One region of the Psychrobacillus sp. FSL H8-0483 genome, then DNA from elsewhere that is predicted to be linked to it. Evidence: a T-box and tRNA genes for the amino acid it is inferred to sense, from the RefSeq annotation. Region 1 holds a T-box; the other holds one or more tRNA genes.
The links. The T-box of region 1 lies ahead of pheS (phenylalanine--tRNA ligase subunit alpha). A T-box ahead of a tRNA ligase gene usually reads a tRNA of that ligase, here a tRNA-Phe.
Positions count from the first base shown of each region.

Region 2: it encodes a tRNA-Phe, which carries the amino acid that the T-box ahead of pheS (phenylalanine--tRNA ligase subunit alpha) is inferred to sense. The anticodon was not compared.

Region 1 is NZ_CP152052.1:2,852,039-2,859,640, reverse strand. Features, by position in the region: gene MHB48_RS13700 (NAD(P)-dependent alcohol dehydrogenase) at 68-706, opposite strand; partial or broken gene MHB48_RS13695 (alcohol dehydrogenase catalytic domain-containing protein) at 770-1,045, opposite strand; gene sspI (small acid-soluble spore protein SspI) at 1,735-1,941, opposite strand; gene MHB48_RS13685 (RNA methyltransferase) at 2,384-3,148, shown strand; T-box leader at 3,205-3,437, shown strand; gene pheS (phenylalanine--tRNA ligase subunit alpha) at 3,613-4,650, shown strand; gene pheT (phenylalanine--tRNA ligase subunit beta) at 4,663-7,074, shown strand; gene MHB48_RS13670 (MFS transporter) at 7,291-7,602, opposite strand, start outside.
Region 2 is NZ_CP152052.1:3,005,195-3,012,796, forward strand. Features, by position in the region: gene MHB48_RS14375 (isochorismate synthase) at 1-1,355, opposite strand, end outside; gene menD (2-succinyl-5-enolpyruvyl-6-hydroxy-3-cyclohexene-1-carboxylic-acid synthase) at 1-1, opposite strand, end outside; gene MHB48_RS14380 (1,4-dihydroxy-2-naphthoate polyprenyltransferase) at 1,509-2,420, shown strand; tRNA gene MHB48_RS14385 (tRNA-Glu) at 2,966-3,037, opposite strand; tRNA gene MHB48_RS14390 (tRNA-Ser) at 3,045-3,135, opposite strand; tRNA gene MHB48_RS14395 (tRNA-Gly) at 3,216-3,286, opposite strand; tRNA gene MHB48_RS14400 (tRNA-Phe) at 3,294-3,369, opposite strand; tRNA gene MHB48_RS14405 (tRNA-Asp) at 3,392-3,467, opposite strand; tRNA gene MHB48_RS14410 (tRNA-Met) at 3,471-3,547, opposite strand; tRNA gene MHB48_RS14415 (tRNA-Ser) at 3,747-3,839, opposite strand; tRNA gene MHB48_RS14420 (tRNA-Glu) at 3,959-4,030, opposite strand; tRNA gene MHB48_RS14425 (tRNA-Ser) at 4,037-4,127, opposite strand; tRNA gene MHB48_RS14430 (tRNA-Asn) at 4,131-4,205, opposite strand; tRNA gene MHB48_RS14435 (tRNA-Ile) at 4,210-4,286, opposite strand; tRNA gene MHB48_RS14440 (tRNA-Gly) at 4,293-4,366, opposite strand; tRNA gene MHB48_RS14445 (tRNA-Phe) at 4,374-4,449, opposite strand; tRNA gene MHB48_RS14450 (tRNA-Asp) at 4,472-4,547, opposite strand; tRNA gene MHB48_RS14455 (tRNA-Met) at 4,551-4,627, opposite strand; tRNA gene MHB48_RS14460 (tRNA-Ser) at 4,683-4,775, opposite strand; tRNA gene MHB48_RS14465 (tRNA-Ile) at 4,789-4,865, opposite strand; tRNA gene MHB48_RS14470 (tRNA-Met) at 4,872-4,945, opposite strand; tRNA gene MHB48_RS14475 (tRNA-Ala) at 4,974-5,049, opposite strand; tRNA gene MHB48_RS14480 (tRNA-Pro) at 5,065-5,141, opposite strand; tRNA gene MHB48_RS14485 (tRNA-Arg) at 5,149-5,225, opposite strand; tRNA gene MHB48_RS14490 (tRNA-Leu) at 5,246-5,334, opposite strand; tRNA gene MHB48_RS14495 (tRNA-Gly) at 5,350-5,424, opposite strand; tRNA gene MHB48_RS14500 (tRNA-Leu) at 5,442-5,526, opposite strand; tRNA gene MHB48_RS14505 (tRNA-Lys) at 5,550-5,622, opposite strand; tRNA gene MHB48_RS14510 (tRNA-Thr) at 5,631-5,706, opposite strand; tRNA gene MHB48_RS14515 (tRNA-Val) at 5,720-5,795, opposite strand; rRNA gene rrf (5S ribosomal RNA) at 5,842-5,957, opposite strand; rRNA gene MHB48_RS14525 (23S ribosomal RNA) at 6,080-7,602, opposite strand, start outside.

The DNA.
Region 1 (7,602 bases):
GAAGAAGGAATATTAATTAACCAGTCCCTATAGTTAAATTAAATTCAACAAAAATAGCGTTAATCCTTTAAGGATCAACGCATTCTAATTGAGATATGATTTGAAGGACTACCTTCCCTTTTGTACGTCCACTTTCTACATGCTTATGAGCCTCTACGATTTGATCCAAGAGATAACACTTCTCTATAATTGGTTTTACTTTCTCTTCCTCTATAAGCCCACGCATGAATTCTAGATCCATGTCATTAGGATTTGTAAGATGCAGCTTAGCTTTCTTTCGACCGATTAAGGAACCAACCAATAACTGAACTGGGTGATACATAGGATAGAGGGGGTTTTCTGTTATATAGACACCATTCTCAGCTAGTGAACGTAAACAACTAAAAAAGGTCGTTTTACTAACAGCATCCAGTATGATATCGTACTTTTGTCCGTTATTTGTGAAGTCTTCTTTCGTATAATCGATCACGTAATGTGCACCGAGATCTTTCACCCACTGCAGATTCGAGGTGCTGCAAACCGCGGTTACTTCAGCCCCGTAGTAATTGGCAAGCTGAATTGCAAAGTGCCCGACACCGCCCGAAGCTCCGTAGATCAAAACCTTATGTCCCGATTTTATCTTTGCTACATCTCGCAACGCCTGAAGAGCTGTTTGAGCAGCACATGGCACGGCTGCAGCCTGTTCGAAGGTTATGTTTTTCGGCATATGACTCAATCCACTCTGTGGAGGGCAGACATATTCTGCGTAGGATCCGAAGCAACTTCCGAAGACATAGTCGCCAACTTTAAATCTTTGTACATTTTTACCGACCGCTTCAACGATGCCTGAAACGTCAATCCCCAATATTGACGATTTTGGTTTTTTAAGACCATTATTTAATCTGGTAGGCAAATAACCCTTCCGATATAGACAGTCAAATTGATTGACTGAAGCGTTATGCACTCTGATTAGTACCCGATCGTCATTCTTTATAGATGGCAGTTCAACTTCATTTATCCTAAGGACCTCCGGGGATCCATACGAGGTGTAAACAGCTGCTCTCATCTCACTAACCTCCCAGAATATTTTTCAATTCGTTATTAGTTATACATTTAATATAATTCGCTTAAATAGCCATAAATTCTTTACTCAATTTAGTTAATTTAGTCATGCTATTTTGGACAATAATCAGTTCCCAGTATCTATATACTTATTGACCTTGTTTTAGAACAAATTTGGTTTACATTAACTTAATTCTTAAATCGCATAAAAACGCTTTTAATTTATTGTTAAACTAACCTGCTGCGTTAGTTTAAGTGAAATCCTTCATAAACTATAGTTGTTTTAACATAAATATCCAATAAAAAAAATCACCTGTCAGATAAACTAGAGAGGTGATTTTAATCATCTTTATTTAATTCAAACTAAACTTTGTATTCTTTAAAATTTCTATATCAGTAACCTACTTTAATACAAAGTTACCAACTTTAATGTTACTGGACGCGAGAGCGCCAGAAATTGTATCTTCTGGCGTCCCTCTTTTAAAACTTTCCCGGTAATAATATAGCAAACGTGCCGTCAAAAGCACGTTAGAAACAATGGAGACAAGATGCACTTAAAGGCCGCATTCAAAAAATAGCAAGCGTAACGAATAATTTTTTTCTTAAAGTATATCGCTATTTTTGAATATATGCTTATCAGCGAAGAGTAATAAAAATAATCCGTGAAGAGTTATTATTCTTCACGGATTATTTTTATTTGAATGCGGTTGCGAGTTCATTTAATACGGAATTTCGTTTTGTATCATCCGCCATTTTCCACCATTTTTCAAAGATTACTCCAAGTCCAGGTAGTAAATGTTCTTCTCCTCTTTGAATGGCATCTTCGACTACCTCTCGAATATCAGTTGTCGAATTGCCTTTCAAATTTGCAGTTATTGCTTCTCGAATTTGAAAATCCAATTTTCATCACTCCTCGCAATTATGTTATCCAAACTCTCGCAAGCTATACATGAATTTGTTACAATTAATCAAGAAAAGTGTAAGGTATTATTAAGGTGTCTCCAATGAGCACTTTACATATAGGCTCTTTTAAATTAGGTTGTTGTTTTTTAGAAGCATATATTTTGTGACGAAAATCCGCGAGACTCCTGCGGAAAAACGGGCTGCCAAGACCCCGCAACGAGCTTGTAGGAACAAATCCTAAGTTCGCCACATCCATGTGGCAACGGATTCGTGACCAACATCCTGTTGCCCCGAGGAGGCTTGGCAGTTCGTCCGCGGAAAGCGAGTGGATTTTCGTCCATAACGACATTATCGCTTAACAGATCCTACATATAAACTAGACAGATACTAAGTAGAAAAGCTATACTTTGTTATCTAAAAAAAAGGCGGTCACACATAAATGAAACGAATTGAATCTCCACAAAATTCACTGGTGAAGCATTGGAAAAAATTATTAAGTGTTAGAAAAGAACGGGATAAAACAGGTGAATTTATTATTGAAGGTTTTCACTTAGTAGAGGAAGCAATTAAACAAAAAGAAAACGTGCTTACGATTATGATAAGTGATACTAGTGAGATTCCAGTGAATTGGGATGTAGAAAATATTGAAATGGTTGAAATCAATGATGTCATAAAAAAAGAACTTGCTGAAACAGAGCATACACAAGGTATATTTGCTCACTGTAAACAACAAACTGTGGTTGATCAAGAGCAAACGAACTGGAGTCGCCTATTATTAATTGATGCCGTTCAAGATCCAGGTAATATTGGCACAATGATACGCACGGCAGATGCTGCAGGAATAGACGCAGTGATTCTTGGAAAAGGATCTGCGGATGCATATAATTCCAAAACACTACGATCTGCACAAGGATCTCATTTTCATATTCCTGTAGTAAAAGGGGATCTACACGATTGGGTGGATCAGTTGAAAAATCGACAAGTGCCAGTTTTCGGAACTGCATTTGAAAATTCTACACCGTTTAATGCAGTTAAAAAAGGTGATACGTTTGCGTTAATCGTTGGGAATGAAGGAAGCGGCATACATGCTGAGCTACTACAGAAAACGGATCAGAATATTATAGTACCCCTTTTAGGTCAAGCTGAATCATTAAACGTAGCAGTTGCAACCGGAATTCTTCTATATGGATTAACATTAAAATAAAAGACACTTGAAGAAATGTCTAAAAATACGTATAATAGACTATAATTTGATAAATAGAAAAAGCTGTGATCGGGAAAAGTATATATGACGATTCGAAAAAAGGGATTTTACACCGTGACTGAAAGTGTAAATAGAGAATGCATATAGAAGTTCACCCCGTTAGCTGCCACCGGGACCAGCGATTGCTGTAAAGGTGTGCCGGTGTAGAGCCGTTAGTCGAATTGAGTGATTGCACTTACTTTTGTGCAATAATCAGGGTGGTACCGCGAAATTAGTCCTCGTCCCTTTTATAGGGGCGGGGCTTTTTATTTTGTAAAATTTCATTCAGCCGAGTAATGTTGAATGAAATCATAGCCTCTGGCGGATGTCACAGATTTGCAAAGCAGTTCAGTTCATCGAGCTAGCTTGATGCAAAACCTGGACTCCATTACGCCAAGGCGAATTTGATTAAGGAGGATTATCAGATGGAAGCACAACTTCAACAGTTGAAAGAGGAAGCAATTCAAAAAATTGCAGCTTCTCAAAATGTAAAAGAATTAAATGATGTGCGTGTTGCATATTTAGGTAAAAAAGGACCGATTACGGACTTACTAAAAGGAATGGGTAAACTTCCTGCAGAAGAACGTCCGAAAATGGGGGCATTAGTAAATGTAGTACGTGAAGAAGTAACAGAAGTACTTGAAGCTCGCATGACATTGCTTCAAGACCAAGCGATCCAAGAACAGTTAGAAAAAGAATCTATTGACGTAACATTACCAGGGCGTCCAGTGAAAACAGGTAATCATCATCCACTTACTCGTGTAGTAGAAGAGATTGAAGATTTATTTATTAGCATGGGATATGAAATTGCGGAAGGTCCGGAAGTGGAAAAAGACTATTATAATTTTGAAGCTTTAAACTTGCCAAAAGGTCATCCAGCTCGTGATATGCAAGATTCTTTCTATATTTCAGAGGATATTCTTCTTCGTACACATACTTCTCCAGTACAAGCTCGTACAATGGAAGCAAAAGAAGGCAAGCCGATTAAAATCATTTGTCCAGGTAAAGTGTACCGCCGTGACAATGATGATGCGACACATTCACACCAATTTACACAAATCGAAGGACTTGTAATTGGGGAAAATATTCGCATGAGTGATCTAAAAGGAACACTTTCTGTCTTTGCGAAGAAAATGTTCGGTGATGATCGTGAAATCCGTCTTCGTCCAAGTTTCTTCCCGTTCACAGAGCCATCTGTTGAAATGGATATTTCTTGCTTTAAATGTGGCGGAAGTGGCTGTAACGTTTGTAAGAAAACAGGGTGGATTGAGATTTTAGGTGCTGGTATGGTACATCCAAACGTACTTGAAATGGCTGGCTATGATTCGAAAAAACTATCTGGGTTTGCATTCGGTATGGGTCCAGAGCGTATTGCAATGTTGAAATATGGAGTGGAAGATATTCGTCATTTCTATACGAATGATGTGCGTTTCTTATCGCAATTCCACCGAACAGAAGTGTAAGGAGGAAATGACATGTTAGTTTCTACGAAATGGTTAGCAGATTATGTGAATACACAAGGACTTGATCCAAAAGAATTGGGTGAAAAAATTACTCGTTCAGGTATTGAAGTCGATGCAGTAATAGATCGCTCTCAAGGAATGACAAATGTAGTAGTCGGTTATGTGAAGGAATGTGTGAAGCATCCAGAAGCAGACAAGTTGAATATTTGTCAGGTAGACGTTGGAGATGAAACAACACAAATTATTTGTGGAGCTCCAAACGTTGCAGCTGGTCAAAAAGTTATCGTTGCTCGTCCAGGAGCAGTGCTTCCTGGTGGCATGAAAATTAAAAAAGCAAAACTTCGTGGGGAAGAATCAAATGGTATGATTTGTTCGCTTCAAGAACTTGGAATTGAAGGCAGACTGGTAGCAAAAGCATATGCAGAAGGTATTTATGTGCTTCCAGAAACAGCAACTGCTGGAGAAAGCGTACTTCCTTTATTGGGGTTAGACGATACAATCCTAGAGTTAGGCTTAACACCAAACCGTTCAGATGCTCTAAGTATGCTTGGAGTAGCTTATGAAGTTGGGGCAATTCTATCAGAGGATATGAAATATCCAGAAGCAACATACACAGAAAGTAACGAGAAAGCTTCTGATTACTTAAGCTTACGTGTAGATGCTGATATAGAAAATCCAATGTACGTAGCAAAAGTAGTGAAAAATGTAGTGGTAAAAGAATCACCACTATGGTTACAGCACCGACTTATGGCTGCTGGCGTTCGTCCACATAATAACGTAGTAGACATTACGAACTATGTGCTAATGGAATATGGTCAACCACTTCATGCGTTTGATTATGACCGACTGGAAACAAAAGAAATTGTCGTTCGTCTTGCAAATGAAGGAGAAAAAATTGTCACGCTTGATGATCAAGAGCGTACGCTAAAATCTAATCATTTAGTTATTACAAATGGCAAAGAGCCAGTTGCTATTGCTGGTGTTATGGGTGGTGCTAATTCAGAGGTGCATGAAGGAACAACAACGGTTGTCATCGAATCTGCATACTTTGTTGGCGGATCCGTTCGCCAAACTTCTAAGGACCATAACTTACGTAGTGATGCGAGTGCCCGTTTTGAAAAAGGTGTCGATCCGAATCGTGTTATTCCAGCTGCAGAACGTGCGGCAAGTCTTCTTGCAGAGCTTGCTGGTGGAGAAGTCCTAGCTGGTTCAATAGTAGTTGATGAGTTAGATAAAACTCCAGCTGAAGTAGTTGTGTCGCCTGACTTTATTAATAATCGTTTAGGAATGAAAATTTCATTAGAAGAAATGACTTCTATATTAACTAGACTTAAATTTGATTTCGAAGCGGCAAATGGATACTTGTATATTAAGGCACCAACTCGTCGTCAAGATATTAAAATTAAAGAAGATATTGTAGAAGAAATTGCTCGTATGTATGGGTACGATGAAATTCCAATGACATTACCAGTGGAAGAATCAAAACCAGGTGGATTAACATCTTATCAAGCAAAACGTCGTCAAGTTCGCGCTTACTTGGAAGGTGCTGGTCTTTATCAAGCCATTACGTATTCATTAACATCAAAAGAAATGTCTCAAAAATTTGCATTAGAAACTGCTCCAGTAACTGAGTTATTAATGCCAATGAGTGAAGAACGCAGTATCCTTCGTCAAAGCTTAATCCCGCATTTACTAGAGGCTGTTACGTATAATACGGCTCGCCAAGCGGATACAGTTGCTCTTTATGAAGTAGGTTCCGTATTCCTAGGTGAAACAGAATCAGGCTTACCTCATGAGCAAGAGCATTTAGCAGCTGTAATTGCAGGTAAATGGTTAGATCATAGCTGGCAAGCTGAGAAAAAAGTTGTCGATTTCTTCGTATTAAAAGGAATTGTCGAAGGATTAATGGAACTACTTGGACATACAAGTGAGCTTACATTTGAACGTTCAGTAGTAGACGGGTTACATCCTGGACGTACTGCTTCCATCAAGTTAGCTGGAGAAGAGATTGGGCTTATCGCTCAATTACACCCATCTGAGCAAAAAGCACGTGACTTAAAAGAAACGTATGTAATGGAATTGAATTTAGCAAAAGTATTAAATAAAGAAGTGGAAACATTATACTATGCACCAGTTTCTAAATTCCCATCCATTACTCGTGATATTGCATTAGTAGTGGACAGCGAGAAAGCTTCTGGCGAACTACAAGCAATTATTCAGTTATCTGGTGGAAGATTATTAAAAGGTGTACATCTATTCGATTTATATGAAGGAGAAAAAATGGAGCCAGGCAAAAAATCGGTTGCATTCTCTCTCACATACTTCGATCCAGAACGTACCCTTACAGATGAAGAAGTAGTAAATGCACATAACAAAGTATTAAAAGCACTTGCAGAGCAAGCAGGAGCAGAGTTACGAGGATAATAAACATAAACAGGAGCAGCACCGATACCATGGTGTTGCTCTTTTTATTGGATTTGATTTTTGTTACCGGATAAAAATATTTCTGACTAGATAGGAATAAAATGTGACCGGATAAAAATATTTCTGTCCGTATAGAAAATTTTAAGACCACAATGGGTATGTTCAATATGAAAATAAACATAGGAGTAACACGGATTACTCGTGTTACTCCTATGTTTATTTATTTAATTTAAGTTTACGAATCGTCAATAGTATACCAAATAACACGCCGATGAAGGACATAGCCGAAATGATGAAATAAAACGAATGCCCACCAAATTCATTATAAATATATCCACCTGCATAAGATGCGATGATACTCGATAATCCAAAAAATAAGAGTGCAAGAATGGTTTGTCCGGTAGCACGCCATTCCTTTGGCATAATTTGATATAAGTATTGAATTGCTGCGGTGTAAAAGATTGGGAACGTTAGCATTTGTAACACTTGTAGCAATGTAAGAACGATCGGACTCGTTACGAAACCTGA
Region 2 (7,602 bases), 150 kb from region 1:
TTCATATTTCCTCCAAGTGTTCGGAGCATTGGTCGAAACTTCACTCTTGTTTCTTCAAATTCCTCTAACGAGGAGGATTCCGCAACTATTCCTCCGCCCGCAAACAAATAAGCATGTTGATTTTCTAGTAATGCAGAGCGAATTCCAACTGCAAATTCTCCGTCGCCTTCTGCATTAATCCAACCAATTGGTGCTGCGTAATACCCACGATTCATCTGTTCCGATTCTCTAATAATAGCTACTGCCTCTCTCCGAGGTTCTCCACCTAGTGCAGGTGTAGGATGCAAAGATTCTACAAACTCAAACAAGGAAGCTTCTTTTTTTATTTTCCCTTCAATAGGAGTAAATAAATGCTGAATATCTCTTACTTTCATTAGTTTTGGTCTAGATGGAATTTTTACATCTTCGCAATATTGGTTAAATACTTTCCGTATCATATCCACTACAAATTGATGTTCCCCTAAGTTTTTACGATCGGAAAGTAGAGTATCCCCAAGTTCTTTATCTTCCATGGAATTTTTTCCGCGTCTAACAGAACCAGCAAGACCTGCTGATTGAACATGTCCATTTTCTACTTTTACTAATCGCTCTGGTGTTGCACCAAAAAAGATTTTATCATCTTTTTCTAACCCAAATAAATAACTTTCTGGTTGCTCCATTGATGCATTATAAATAGCTGTTGAGGAAGCAAATGTATCATCGAACGTCAGCTTTAACGATCGGCCAATTACTACTTTATTTACTACATTGTTTCGAATTTGACTCGTAACTTCTTCCACCGCTTGCAAATATTCATCTTTCAATCGATCTTCTCTTCCGATTAAACTAGGTTTTGCATGGACCTTAAGTTCTTTTACTTGTGCAGTGTGTATTAAGGCATCACGTTCCATACGTAATCGTTCAAATGCTTCTGAACTCTCTTCTTCATCTGTAATATAATGAATACTTACATAAGCTTGTTCATTTTTGATCACCAGCTGAAATGTTGATACAACAAAAAAACTAGAAGGAAATGTATCCCATTCAGAAGCAATCTTATTTTTTGGATCAAAGGAAAAGCCCCCAAAAAGGATTGGCGATACATCCACTTTCTCTTTTAACGAGGTTTGACATATCTTTTTCCATTTAGTTGCAATGTCACTATATCGTGTATCTTCTAATTCATTCGAGAAAATATGAGCATGTCCTAATCCAACTAAAGTAAAAGTCTTCTCTTTATTTTGCCAGAAAAAACGTTTTCCTTTATAAGATTCGTCCCCCGCCTCAAAAAATGCATGTGCGGACAATCTAGATACTTCTATTGTTTCTGTATAAAAACGTAATGTTGTTTTCATTTGACCGGTGGTTTTCGGCATAAATATGACCTCCGTAAATATAACTTGCTGATTAATTTATCTATTAAAATACTCTACCTTTAATCATACCTCTTTCTACACTTTTCGGCACACATTTAGCAACAAATATGTGCTAAAATTGAGGTTGATTCTTTTAAAGGAGAGAAAAAACCTATGTCACATGAACTTCAAGCCGATAAGGGTTGGCGGATTTGGTGGAAATTAACAAGACCTCATACATTAACGGCTTCATTTGCTCCCGTATTTTTAGGAACAATGATTGCTCTTTACGACACCAATATTAACTGGCTATTATTTTTAGCTATGTTATTTGCTTGTTTGCTTATCCAGGCTGCTACAAATATGTTTAATGAATACTACGACTTTGCTCGCGGTCTAGACAGTGAAGAGTCGGTCGGTATTGGCGGTGCAATCGTTCGAAACGGCGTTAAACCGAAAACAGTCATGCAATTAGCATTATTACTATACGGAGTTGCAGCATTACTAGGTATCTATATTTGCTACGAGTCTTCCTGGATGTTACTAGTTGTAGGAGCGGTTAGTATGCTAATAGGATATTTATATACAGGTGGACCATACCCGATAGCATATACTCCGTTTGGGGAGCTATTTAGTGGTGTAGTCATGGGAATGTTAATTGTTCTTATATCAACATTCATTCAAGTTGGTACAATCCCTTACTCAGCCATTTTAATCTCCATACCAAGTGCATTGCTTGTAGCAGCTATCATGCTTTCTAACAATATTCGAGATTTAGTGGAAGATAAGGAAGGTGGCAGAAAAACTATGGCAATTCTTGTCGGAAGAAAAAATGCCATTAAGGTTTTGGCTTCCTTCTTTATCATTTCCTACCTTTGGATTGTAGGTTTAGTCTTGATGCAAGTTGTTACTCCATTTGCTTTACTCGTACTGTTAAGTATAAAAAAACCAATGCATGCAATAAAACTATTTAAAGAAAAAGAAAACCCTCTAGAGGTCGGGCTTGCAATGAAAGATACTGCCCTCACAAATACTATTTTTGTTTTCTTACTTGGAATAGGCTTACTTATAGGGTACTTCATCTAAGAAGAACACTAAAAATGCTAGGAAGGTATATACCTTCCTAGCATTTTTATTTTGCGGTAGAATCCGCGCAGTCGAGAAGGCTTGTCGATACGGCCGTAAAGCATGCGAATTCAACCAAATAACAACAATGTAGTTTAACAGCGACAATTTATATGTAAGACAAATCTACTTCGGGTTATAGTCATTTTAAGCTTAGGGAAGGTTTTCGTATTTAATAGGGCTAGCACGCTTTCTACTGACCTCACTTGCTCCATTTATTATCACGAATACATCATTTCAAGGCTGGTACTGCAATCGCCTTGTTAATCAGTGCATTCATTAAGACATTTACTGGTGGAATAATTATTAAATTTCCTTCTTAAATGGTGAATTAATAGAGTTCGTGCTGTTATTTCATATCTTTCTTTCCTCCACAAAAAAAGTTTTTCCAAGTAGAGTAAGTTAAAAAGAAATCAACTACTGAAGAAAGATAGTAAATAAACATCCATACTTTTCTACAAAAAAAAAGATAATCAAATGAATGATTATCTTTTTCTTTAAAATGATGACCCCTACGGGATTCGAACCCGTGTTACCGCCGTGAAAGGGCGGTGTCTTAACCGCTTGACCAAGGGGCCAAATATATGGCGGAGAAGGAGGGATTTGAACCCTCGCGCCGGTTACCCGACCTACACCCTTAGCAGGGGCGCCTCTTCAGCCACTTGAGTACTTCCCCATATGATTCGAAATGGAATCCTTGGCCTCACACTTATGAAGCGTGCACTCTAACTAACTGTGCATAGACCAATTAATTTAAGCGGGTGAAGAGAATCGAACTCTCATCATCAGCTTGGAAGGCTGAGGTTTTACCACTAAACTACACCCGCATTATTATGGTGGCTCAGGACGGAATCGAACCGCCGACACAAGGATTTTCAGTCCTTTGCTCTACCGACTGAGCTACTGAGCCACATATGTATTTTTTTAAAAAATGGCGGTCCCGACCGGGATCGAACCGGCGATCTCCTGCGTGACAGGCAGGCATGTTAACCGCTACACCACGGGACCATTTGGTTGCGGGGACAGGATTTGAACCTGTGACCTTCGGGTTATGAGCCCGACGAGCTACCGAACTGCTCCACCCCGCGACAATATTATACTTGCAGTTTAAGTTTTACTACGCTCGAAGAAAGTTGGACACCTGCTTCGGCTTTGCCTGCATCGGTGTTAATCGTCATCTTCGTTTGACGATTTGCTCCACCCGCGACAATAATATTTAGTGTTATTTCAAAATGAATATACTAAACTATTTTTTAAGTGTTTCATCAACAAACAATAAGTTGTAAATGGAGGAGGAAGAGGGATTCGAACCCCCGCGCGGTATGACCCGCCTGTCGGTTTTCAAGACCGATCCCTTCAGCCAGACTTGGGTATTCCTCCGTATTATTGTGTTTATAATAGCTGTATGACCTAAATCTATAAATAAAATCCATTAGCCATACTAGCTATTTGGAAGTAAAAAAGTAATCAAGCAAGTGATTACTTTCCACTTAAAAATATGACCCCTACGGGATTCGAACCCGTGTTACCGCCGTGAAAGGGCGGTGTCTTAACCGCTTGACCAAGGGGCCAACATATGGCGGAGAAGGAGGGATTTGAACCCTCGCGCCGGTTGCCCGACCTACACCCTTAGCAGGGGCGCCTCTTCAGCCACTTGAGTACTTCCCCATATGGCTCCGAAGGTAGGACTCGAACCTACGACCAATCGATTAACAGTCGATTGCTCTACCACTGAGCTACTTCGGAATAATGGTGGGCCTAAATGGACTCGAACCATCGACCTCACGCTTATCAGGCGTGCGCTCTAACCAGCTGAGCTATAGGCCCATTATTTGGAGCGGGTGAAGAGAATCGAACTCTCATCATCAGCTTGGAAGGCTGAGGTTTTACCACTAAACTACACCCGCATTACTATGGTGGCTCAGGACGGAATCGAACCGCCGACACAAGGATTTTCAGTCCTTTGCTCTACCGACTGAGCTACTGAGCCACATATGTATTTTTTAAAAAAATGGCGGTCCCGACCGGGATCGAACCGGCGATCTCCTGCGTGACAGGCAGGCATGTTAACCGCTACACCACGGGACCATTTGGTTGCGGGGACAGGATTTGAACCTGTGACCTTCGGGTTATGAGCCCGACGAGCTACCGAACTGCTCCACCCCGCGACAATATTATTATTAAGACAATCTTTTTCTTAATCCCACTAACAACAAGTTAAAATGGAGGAGGAAGAGGGATTCGAACCCCCGCGCGGTATGACCCGCCTGTCGGTTTTCAAGACCGATCCCTTCAGCCAGACTTGGGTATTCCTCCGTAATTATTGTGTTGGTGGACCTTGCAGGACTCGAACCTGCGACCGGACGGTTATGAGCCGTCTGCTCTAACCAACTGAGCTAAAGGTCCTTAAGATGGCGGCAGAGGGAGTCGAACCCACGACCTTTCGGGTATGAACCGAATGCTCTAGCCAGCTGAGCTACGCCGCCATGATATTTTTTATAATTTAATATTATTTGGTGGAGCCTAGCGGGATCGAACCGCTGACCTCCTGCGTGCAAGGCAGGCGCTCTCCCAGCTGAGCTAAGGCCCCAAATGTAATAATAACTGGTCGGGAAGACAGGATTCGAACCTGCGACCCCTTGGTCCCAAACCAAGTGCTCTACCAAGCTGAGCTACTTCCCGATATATATGGCGCGCCCGGCAGGAGTCGAACCCACAACCTTCTGATCCGTAGTCAGACGCTCTATCCAATTGAGCTACGGGCGCTTAAATTCTTTTTTAAAAAATGGTGCCGAGGACCGGAATCGAACCGGTACGGTAGTCACCTACCGCAGGATTTTAAGTCCTGTGCGTCTGCCAGTTCCGCCACCCCGGCACTTAAATGAATCTTTGGAGCGGAAGACGAGGTTCGAACTCGCGACCCCCACCTTGGCAAGGTGGTGTTCTACCACTGAACTACTTCCGCTCGGTTATTAAATTAAATGGTGCGGGTGAAGGGAGTCGAACCCCCACGCCTTGCGGCGCTAGATCCTAAGTCTAGTGCGTCTGCCAGTTCCGCCACACCCGCATACATAATTCACTTAAAAGTGATGAGCCATGTAGGATTCGAACCTACGACCCTCTGATTAAAAGTCAGATGCTCTACCAACTGAGCTAATGGCTCGAAAAAAATGGTGCCGGAGAAAGGACTTGAACCCTCAACCTACTGATTACAAGTCAGTTGCTCTACCAGTTGAGCTACTCCGGCAGGAGTAAATATATGGTGGAGGATGACGGGCTCGAACCGCCGACCCTCTGCTTGTAAGGCAGATGCTCTCCCAGCTGAGCTAATCCTCCTGGGTAATATAATTCATAACAAGTTACTATTATGTACTTATCGCAAGCCCAGCGACGTCCTACTCTTGCAGGGGGAAACCCCCAACTACCATTGGCGCTGAAGAGCTTAACTTCCGTGTTCGGTATGGGAACGGGTGTGACCTCTTCGCCATCATCACTAGACTTGAATAATTAATGAAAGACAAGTTTTATTATAACAACTGTGTAGAAAATTACAAGTGTTTTTTTAAAAAAATTATTCTTTCAAAACTGGATAAAAGACATTGAATTCTGTAAATTCTATTTTGGTTAAGTCCTCGATCGATTAGTATTCGTCAGCTGCACGTGTCGCCACGCTTCCACCCCGAACCTATCTACCTCATCGTCTTTGAGGGATCTTACTTACTTGCGTAATGGGAAATCTCATCTTGAGGGGGGCTTCGTGCTTAGATGCTTTCAGCACTTATCCCGTCCACACATAGCTACCCAGCGATGCTCTTGGCAGAACAACTGGTACACCAGCGGTGTGTCCATCCCGGTCCTCTCGTACTAAGGACAGCTCCTCTCAAATTTCCTACGCCCACGACGGATAGGGACCGAACTGTCTCACGACGTTCTGAACCCAGCTCGCGTACCGCTTTAATGGGCGAACAGCCCAACCCTTGGGACCGACTACAGCCCCAGGATGCGATGAGCCGACATCGAGGTGCCAAACCTCCCCGTCGATGTGGACTCTTGGGGGAGATAAGCCTGTTATCCCCGGGGTAGCTTTTATCCGTTGAGCGATGGCCCTTCCATGCGGAACCACCGGATCACTAAGCCCGTCTTTCGACCCTGCTCGACTTGTAGGTCTCGCAGTCAAGCTCCCTTCTGCCTTTACACTCTTCGAATGATTTCCAACCATTCTGAGGGAACCTTTGGGCGCCTCCGTTACACTTTAGGAGGCGACCGCCCCAGTCAAACTACCCGCCTGACACTGTCTCCTACCCGGGTTACGGGTATGGGTTAGAATTTCAATACAACCAGGGCAGTATCCCACCGACGCCTCCTCCGAAGCTGGCGCTCCGGGCTCTAAGGCTCCTGCCTATCCTGTACAAGTTGCACCAAAATTCAATATCAAGCTATAGTAAAGCTCCACGGGGTCTTTCCGTCCTGTCGCGGGTAACCTGCATCTTCACAGGTACTATAATTTCACCGAGTCTCTCGTTGAGACAGTGCCCAGATCGTTACGCCTTTCGTGCGGGTCGGAACTTACCCGACAAGGAATTTCGCTACCTTAGGACCGTTATAGTTACGGCCGCCGTTTACTGGGGCTTCAATTCGCACCTTCGCTTGCGCTAAGCACTCCTCTTAACCTTCCAGCACCGGGCAGGCGTCAGCCCCTATACTTCACCTTACGGTTTTGCAGAGACCTGTGTTTTTGCTAAACAGTCGCCTGGGCCTATTCACTGCGGCTCTTCTAGGCTATTCACCCAAAAGAGCACCCCTTCTCCCGAAGTTACGGGGTCATTTTGCCGAGTTCCTTAACGAGAGTTCTCTCGCTCACCTTAGGATTCTCTCCTCGACTACCTGTGTCGGTTTGCGGTACGGGCACCTATCACCTCGCTAGAGGCTTTTCTTGGCAGTGTGAAATCAGGAACTTCGGACTAAGTCCTCGCCATCACAGCTCAATGTTATAGAATGCGGATTTTCCTACATTCACACCTTACTGCTTGGACGTGCATAACCAACAGCACGCTTACCCTATCCTTCTGCGTCCCCCCATTACTCAAACGGTGGTTTGGTGGTACAGGAATATCAACCTGTTGTCCATCGTCTACGCCTATCG